DNA from 2 places in the Diaphorobacter sp. C33 genome. Region 1 is predicted to be linked to the other one. Evidence: predicted binding sites of a transcription regulator. Region 1 holds the regulator's gene; the other holds the start of a gene.

The links. The regulator FNR, encoded in region 1, switches genes on or off when oxygen is low (the NO sensors DNR and NnrR bind a similar motif). The targets are predictions, from matches to a motif close to TTGATNNNNATCAA.
Region 2: QY917_RS04190 (OmpW family protein) is a predicted target of FNR. The motif match lies at 2,984-2,997, and genes of this name have one in related genera.

Annotation. Positions count from the first base shown of each region.
Region 1 is NZ_CP129980.1:335,771-339,949, reverse strand. Features, by position in the region: gene QY917_RS01645 (sulfite exporter TauE/SafE family protein) at 1-531, opposite strand, end outside; gene hemN (oxygen-independent coproporphyrinogen III oxidase) at 535-1,917, opposite strand; gene fnr (fumarate/nitrate reduction transcriptional regulator Fnr) at 2,089-2,832, shown strand; gene QY917_RS01630 (hypothetical protein) at 2,874-3,161, opposite strand; gene QY917_RS01625 (FixH family protein) at 3,238-3,516, opposite strand; gene ccoG (cytochrome c oxidase accessory protein CcoG) at 3,578-4,179, opposite strand, start outside.
Region 2 is NZ_CP129980.1:880,649-884,827, reverse strand. Features, by position in the region: gene egtB (ergothioneine biosynthesis protein EgtB) at 1-943, opposite strand, end outside; gene egtD (L-histidine N(alpha)-methyltransferase) at 1,023-2,024, opposite strand; gene QY917_RS04190 (OmpW family protein) at 2,322-2,909, opposite strand; gene QY917_RS04185 (DUF808 domain-containing protein) at 3,063-4,061, opposite strand; gene QY917_RS04180 (hypothetical protein) at 4,177-4,179, shown strand, end outside.

The DNA.
Region 1 (4,179 bases):
CAGGACCATGCACAAGGCTCCGCGGAGCACGCTTCCGCTGAGAGCGGCAGTCAACAGTGCGGTATACAGAAGGCCGCATGGCAGGAGCGCCCAGGCCACACCCGCGGTCAGGAGCCCGCCAGGCCGAGAGACCAAGGGCTTGACCTTCGCCCAGGCAGCACGCCCCGCCCGCTCAACCCACAAGGGCTGCTGCGCTTGCACCATCATCATCCCGCCCCACGCGAGGATGAGCACATGCATCAGCGTCCAAAGGGGGCGCAATGCCGAGGTGCTTTGCCCCAGCCATGCGAGTTGCTCCATGGCCAGCGCAACCACCGCCCCTGCGGCGCCGTAACCGATCAGGCGCCCCACGTGAAACTGCGCTACCCGTTGGAGGATTCCGCGGCGGGACGCCCATTGAATGGTGTGGGTGGCGTCCTGCGTGCCACCCAGCCCCGTAAGCGCCGCGCAGGGAACAGAACACATCGCCAAACAGTGAGCCCCTCCCATCAGCCCCATCAGGAAGGTCGTCGTGGCCAGCGCCCACAGCATGGGTCAAATAATCCGGGAAAAGCGAGCGCGGTTACGGTCAGCCTGCAGATACTTGTCGAACACCATGGCCACGCCGCGCACGAAATACCACCCCATGGGCGTGACTTCAACGCCCTCATCACTGATTTTCACCAAGCCCTGAGCCGCCATTTCTTGCAGTTGCTGTAATTCCGCATCGAAATAACTGCGGAAATCAATCAGCCAAGACTGTTCCAACGGCTCAAACAGCAATTCACCTTGGCACATCAACGCCATGATGACTGCGCGGCGCACCAAGTCGTCCTTGGTCAACGCCAGCCCGCGCACCACAGGCAAATGCCCCTGGTTAATGCAGTCGTAATACTCGTCCAGCGTTTTCACATTTTGGCTGTAAGTAGCGCCCACGCGCCCGATGGCAGAAACGCCCAGACCAATCAGGTCGCAATCGGGCTGCGTGCTATAGCCTTGGAAATTGCGGTGCAGCCTGCCTTGCCGCTTGGCCACCGCCAGCGCATCGTCAGGCAGCGCAAAATGGTCCATGCCCACGTAGACGTAGCCGGCTTCCTGGAACACATCAAGTGACCGGGCCAGCATGGACACCTTGGCCGAAGCCATGGGCAACTCGGCCGTGATGATGCGTCGCTGCGACTTGAAGCGTTCTGGCAAGTGAGCGTACGCATACAGCGCGATCCGGTCTGGCCGCAGCTCGGCTACCTGCTCCAAGGTGCGATCAAACGACTCCGGTGTCTGGCGCGGCAGCCCGTAGATCAAATCCACGTTCACCGATTCAAACCCGAGCTTCCGAGCCGCATCGACCAACGCGAACACCTTTTCGGCAGGCTGAATGCGGTGCACGGCCTTTTGTACTTCAGGGTCGAAATCCTGCACGCCAAAGCTCAGGCGATTGAAACCCAGCTCCGCCAACAATCCCAGCCGCGCTTCATCCACGGTCCGCGGGTCCACTTCTATGGAGTACTCCCCCCCCGGAACGAGGACGAAACTGCGCCTCAACATGCCCATCAGTTCGCGCAAACCGTCATCCGTCAGAAAAGTAGGCGTGCCTCCGCCGAAATGCAGCTGGCTCACATGCTGACCCACACCGCAGTGCGCCGTATGCAGGTCGATCTCACGGCTGAGGTAACGCAAGTAGACCTCTGCCCGCTCTGGATGCCGGGTAATGATCTTGTTACACGCGCAGTAATAGCACAGCGATTCACAAAACGGGATGTGGACATAAAGCGACAAAGGCATCGCCTTGGCTACCGACCCCACGCGACGCTGCTGCAGCGCAAGGATGTATTCCCGCTCGCCAAAGGCCTCGACAAAACGATCAGCAGTCGGATAAGAGGTGTAGCGCGGCCCTGGAACGTCAAAGCGACGCAGGAGCTCTGTTGTAACAACGGTCATGACGGGATTCCTTGCACTTTCATATCACTGTGCCGTAGAGTCCCCCATGAGTCCTTGACGTTGATCAAGCGCCCATAAGGTCCTTGTGGCGACAATTTGACTTCGGCTCAAAGTCGTCCAACGGCCTACGGCATTCCATGTCTCCCAGCCGTTCAGAGGTAAGCTCAAGCCATGAACAGGGTTCCCATGCATACGAATCTCCAGACCATCAAAGTTGCCTGCTCAAACTGCAATCTGCGTGAGCTGTGCATGCCCGTGGGTCTGGACGACCAGCAACTCAAGCGCATCGATGACATTGTTGCTGTACGACGCAAGATCAAGCGTGGCGGCACGCTTTTCCGGAACGGTGAACCCTTCACATCCCTTTTTGCCATCCGCACCGGATTCTTCAAGACCTGTGTCGCCACCGAGGACGGTCGCGATCAAGTGACGGGTTTTCAAATGGCGGGCGAGATCATTGGCCTGGATGGCATCGTGAGCGACCGCCACACTTGCGATGCGGTAGCGCTTGAAGACGCCGAAGTATGCGTCATGCCTTTCGATCGTATTGAAGAGTTGTCGCGCGAAGTAACGGCACTACAGCACCATGTGCACAAGATCATGAGCCGCGAGATTGTTCGCGAGCATGGGGTCATGCTGTTGCTGGGGAGTATGCGTGCCGAGGAACGCCTTGCCGCATTCCTGTTGAATCTCGTACAACGCTTGCATGCCCGGGGGTTCTCACAATCCGAATTGGTGCTGCGCATGACGCGGGAAGAGATCGGCAGTTACCTAGGATTGAAACTGGAAACCGTCAGCCGCACGTTTTCGAAGTTCGTGGAAGAAGGTATTGTGGAAGTAAAACAGCGCCATGTGCGCATCGTCGATACCGATGCGCTGAAGCGCATTGTCAACAGCCAGCAAGCCTGCCATTAAGCCTCGGTTTTTTGCTCATTCATAACTGATCGGCGGAAAGATCAGGAAACGTATTTGGCGCAATCAGCCGGCCGCGCCCCTTTGGGCACGGGGCAGCGATTCAACTCAAAGGGCGAGAGTGACAACAGCGTAGTCAATGCGCTGGAAGCCATGAGTACGAACCAGAACGTGAAGAAGGCGATGGTATACACACCTTCGCGCGAGAGATGCAGGGGTTGATCAAACCACTGCAGCGCTTCTGGATCCACGAAGGCGAACACCACCATTTCCATGACGCCCGCCATCAAAAAGGCCGGCCACGCGATCCACATCAATCGTTGCATCCACATTCGCCCATCTCCTAGCAGGTGTAGTTGACAGCGTAGCATCTGTTCTGCGGCATGCAAAGAGGACTCGCCCTGCCGGTCAACGCGGTTGGTCCTCCAGCGGAGTAGCTGCATGGTTGCGCCCCTTCATGGCAGGCGTCATGTCGCCTCCAGACTCCTTCAGGGTCTCGTTGATGTTCAATCCCCGTTGGTAATAGTCTTCCGCGATGACGGGGTCGGGTTGGCTCACGGCCAGCCAGAGGGTCACGAAGCCCGCAATGATGACAATCACCGGCCCCGCGATGACAAGCCAGACATGGCCAAACGTCCACCAAGGCTTTCCTGCGTCTTCCAGATTCATGGGGGAATTACTCGACATCGATACCAACTCCTCGCTCATTTATGAGCACAGCTTGTTCATTTGCATTCCGCGACCGCCTTCAGCGAGGCACGAGGAACACGGATTTCTCTGCCACTTGGGCTTTATCACCCTGCGCTTGAATATCGAAATACACCGTATGCGATCCGGGAGATGCTGAGCCATACGGAATTTGAAGACGGACAACCACCCATCGGGATTCCGCCGGTCCAATGTCAATTGCGGTCTCGGACGCCACTTCCAGCCCTTCCATGCCGTGGGCGCTGATGGTGTAGCGCTGCGCCCCCTCCGTGGCGTTCATGATCTGCAGCCGGTAGATATTTTCCAGCTTGCCTCCCGCCACGATGCGCGAGAGCGCAGCGCGGTCGCGCACGATGTCCACCTTCAACGGGGTGCGTACCACCAAGCTGGCCAGCATGCCGATGCACAACACCACCAGCACCGCTGAATAGAACAACACACGGGGTCGCAGCACGCGTTTGAGCATTTGCGACTGGGTCCAGTGGTTCTTGACGCCGTTCTGCGTCGAGAAGCGAATCAGCCCGCGCGGATACTTCATCTTATCCATCACGGTATTGCAAGCGTCCACGCAGAGACCGCAACCAATGCACTCGTATTGCAGTCCGTTGCGAATATCGATACCCGTTGGGCAGACCTGGACAC
Region 2 (4,179 bases), 540 kb from region 1:
CCGCGGCCACCTCCCACTCGGCTTCCGTGGGCAGGCGCGCGCCGGCCCAGCGGGCAAAGGCATCGGCCTCGTAGTAGGACAGGTGCACCACCGGTTGCGCAGGATGCAGCGGGCGCTCGCCTGTTAGCGTGAATTCGCTCCAGCCGCCCGGCCCGCCGCCTTGGCCGCACTCCCCATCACCGCGCCAGTAGATCGGGTGCTCCAGCCCTTGCGCACGCCGCCAGTCCCAGCCCTCGGCCAACCAGTGGGCCGGCTCACGGTAGCCGCCGGCCTGCACGAAAGCCAGGTACTGCGCATTGGTCACTGGTCGGGTGGCGATCTCGAAGGGTTGCAGGAAGACGGTGTGGCGCGGCGTCTCGTTGTCGAAGGCGAAGCCCTCGCCATCGTGGCCGATCTGCGCCAGGCCGCCTTCCAGGCGCCGCCACGCGGTGTCTTGTGCCGCAATGGCGTCCGTCACCACGGCCGCGGCTGTGCCCTGGTAGGCCGGCCACAGCGGGTTGCACCAGAGCAGGTGCTTGACGTCGGTGAGGATCAGCTCCTGGTGCTGCTGCTCATGCTGCAGGCCCAGTTCCACCAGCGCCAGCACGTCACCCGGTACCTCGGGCTGCGACAGGAGCTGCTGCATGCGCGCATCCACGTCGGCGCGGTAGGCCCGCACGGTGGCCAGGTCGGGCCGCGTGATCAACCCACGCTGCGGGCGCGGGTGCTGCCGCCCCACGCCGTGGTAGTACGAGTTGAACAGCACGCGGAACGCCGGATCGAATGCTCGGAAGCCGCTCTCGTGCGCCTCCAGGACGAAGGTCTCGAAGAACCAGCTCGTGTGCGCCAGGTGCCATTTGACGGGGCTGGCGTCGGGCATGGACTGGGCGCAGCAGTCCTCGGCCGAGAGGGGCCGCGCCAGCGCCTCGGTGGCCGCGCGCACCGCGGCGTAGCGCCGCGCCATCGAGGGTTGCGACTGCTGCGGCGACGACGGCAGCGTGAGAGTCGAGGGTGGCAAGCGCATGTGGTATCCCCTGGCGGCATCACGCCTGGGCATGCACCATGGCGAACCAGCCGCGATCGTCCGTCCAGGCCTGCGTGCGCGTGAAACCCGCTTCGTGCAGCAACGCGGTGAAATCCGGCAGCGGGTACTTGTAGCTGTTCTCGGTATGGATGCGCTCGCCCGCCGCAAAGTCGCGCCCGCCGCCCGGCCAGCGCACGCGCTGCGGCCCCGCGGCCTCCAGGTGCATCTCGATGCGCGAGGCATGGGGGTTGAAGAAGGCGCGGTGGCGCCACTGCGCAGGCACGAAGTCGCTGCCGACCAGGCGGTTCACGTGGGCCAGCGCGTTGCGGTTGAAGGCCGCGGTCACGCCGGCGGCGTCGTCGTATGCGGCCTCCAGCACGGCCACGTCCTTGGGCAGGTCGAACCCGATCAGCAGGCCGCCATCGTCCAGCGCCAGTTCGCGCATGTGCCCCAGCAGGGCCAGTGCCTGGGGCGGGTCGAAGTTGCCGATGGACGAGCCGGGGTAGAAGACGAGGCGGCGCGCGCCGGGAACGTCCGGCGGCAGGTGCACACCCCGGGTGATGTCCGCGCCCACGGCACGGGCATGCAGGCCCGGCAGTGCCACGCGCAGGCGCGCGATGGCATCCCGCAGGTAGTCGGCGGAGATGTCCACGCCCACGAAGTGCGTGGCCCGCACCAGCGCGCAGAGCTCGCGCGCCTTGTCGCAATTGCCCGCCCCGGGCTCGATCACCACACGCGCCGGGCCTACGGCCTGGGCAATGGCGTGCCCGTGGCGCCGCAGCAAGGCACGCTCGGTACGCGTGGGGTAGTACTCGGGCAGGCGGGTGATGGCCTCGAAGAGTTCCGAGCCCCGCTGGTCATAGAAATACTTGGGTGAGAGCGCCGCCTGCGGCTGCAACAGGCCGGCCAGGATCTCGCCGCGTTCGTCGGCCGAGGCCACACCCGCGGGCGGCTGCGGCGGTGCCAGGCCGAGGTGGTGAAGGACGCCGTCAAGCCGAGCAAGGGGAGAAACTGCAGACATAGCGCTGCAGCGTAGGCCAGCGGCCAAATCGCCCGTGCAGTCCAACGACACCTCTTCAGGTAGGACGTACGCGCGATCTGCAGGGCAATCCACAGTGCACCTCTTGTGCCGGATTGCCCGCTGTGGTTGGCTTTTTCGCCGCCCTGCCAATAAAGGATCAAATCAAGCGGAAGCGCTTGCCCACCAAGCGCAAATAGCTCCTTCAATGAGAGCATCGATTTACCGTCCGCCGAGGATAAAAAAAAGGGCCGGCGCATGCGCCGGCCCACCCCACCATGAAGAACGGAACTTGCGTGCTTAGAAGCGGTAGCCCACGCCCACGCCGAACAGCACCGGGTCGACCTTGAAAGTGCCCACGCCGCGCACGTCGGTGTCGATGTACACCTTCTTCACGTCTACGTTCAGGGACCAGTTCTTGTCCAGCGCATAGTCGAAGCCCACTTGCAGGGCACCGCCCCAGCTGTTGCGCTTCACGTCCAGGCCCGCGGGCAGCTTCACGCTGGAAAAGCGCGTGTAGTTGACACCAGCGCCCACGTACGGCTTGAACGCGCCGAAGTTCGTGAAGTGGTACTGCAGCAGCAGCGAGGGCGGCAGGTGCTTGAGCGAGCCGATCTTGTCGCCGTTCAGGCGCACGTCGTGCTTTTGCGGGTAGGTCAGGACCAGTTCGGCAGCGAGGTTAGGCGTGAAGAAGTACGAGACGTCGACTTCAGGAATCCACTTGTCGTTGATGCTCACGCCCGCGTCGCCGGCGGCACCGTTGTTGGCGCTGTCCAGATGCACCGCGCGTGCACGCACCAGCCAGGAACCTTCCGCAACCTGCTGCGCGAAGGCAGCGCCGGAGGTCATCGCACACAGAACGGCCAGGGCCAGAAGATTCTTTTTCATGTTGACTCGATACGTTGGGTTGACCGGGGACGACCCCCGTGCACGTATTAAGCCCACGAGTAATATGGTCAATATTGCTGCAGATCAAACCCAGAATCTGTGTGTCTATTCGTATGTGTCTATTCCGTCACAAACGGCGGCATATGGCCTCATTCAATGCGTGCCATTGGCAGCCACCTTGCCGCGCAGCCGTCCCACCAGCGTCCACCCCGCCAGCACCACGGCGCCCGCCACCAAGCCCACCACGGCATTGAGCAGGTTGGTCACCAGCACCGACCACAGTCCGCCCAGCGGCCAACCCTGCACCGCCGCGCCCACGCCCTCGACGGCATGGTGCAGCGCCGGCACGCCATGCACCAGGATGCCCCCGCCGACGAGGAACATGGCTGCGGTGCCGACCACCGACAGCGTCTTCATGAGCCAGGGAGCGGCCGCGACGATGCCGCGGCCCAGGGCCTGTGCCGCGTTGCTGGCCTGGCGGCTGAGCCACAGGCCCAGGTCGTCCAGCTTCACGATGCCCGCCACGAGGCCATAGACCCCCACCGTCATCAGGACGGCGATGCCCGCCAGTACCGCCACTTGCTGCGCAAAAGGCGCGCCCGCGACGGCGCCCAGGGTGATGGCGATGATTTCAGCAGAGAGGATGAAGTCGGTACGCACGGCCGCCTTAATCTTGTCCTTCTCCACCCGCGCCAGGTCCACATTGGGATTGGCGTTGGCCTGCGCATGGATCGCGTGTTGCACGGCATCTTCCTCGGGCGTGTGCAAAAGCTTGTGCGCGAGCTTTTCGCAGCCTTCGAAGCACAGGAAGGCCCCGCCCACCATGAGCAGCGGCGTCACGGCCCACGGCGCGAACGCGCTGATGAGCAGCGCCGCCGGCACGAGGATGGCCTTGTTCACCAGGGACCCGCGGGCGACGCCCCACACGACGGGGATCTCGCGCTCTGCCCGCACGCCAGTGACCTGCTGGGCATTGAGCGCCAGGTCGTCGCCCAGCACCCCTGCGGTCTTTTGCGCCGCCACCTTGGTCATGACGGACACGTCGTCGGCCATGGCGGCGCTTTTCTTGGCGGCCACCTTGGTCATGAGGGCCACGTCGTCCAGGATGGTGGCGATGTCGTCAAGCAGGGTCAGAAGGCTGGCGCCGGCCATGGGTGAGTTCCTTTCAAGAAGCCGCCATTCTGAATGAAAACACCCCTAACGCATGTGGGACAAGCGCTGACAGCTATTGTTTTTGCAATACGGTGGGCAGGCGTACCATGGCGGCATG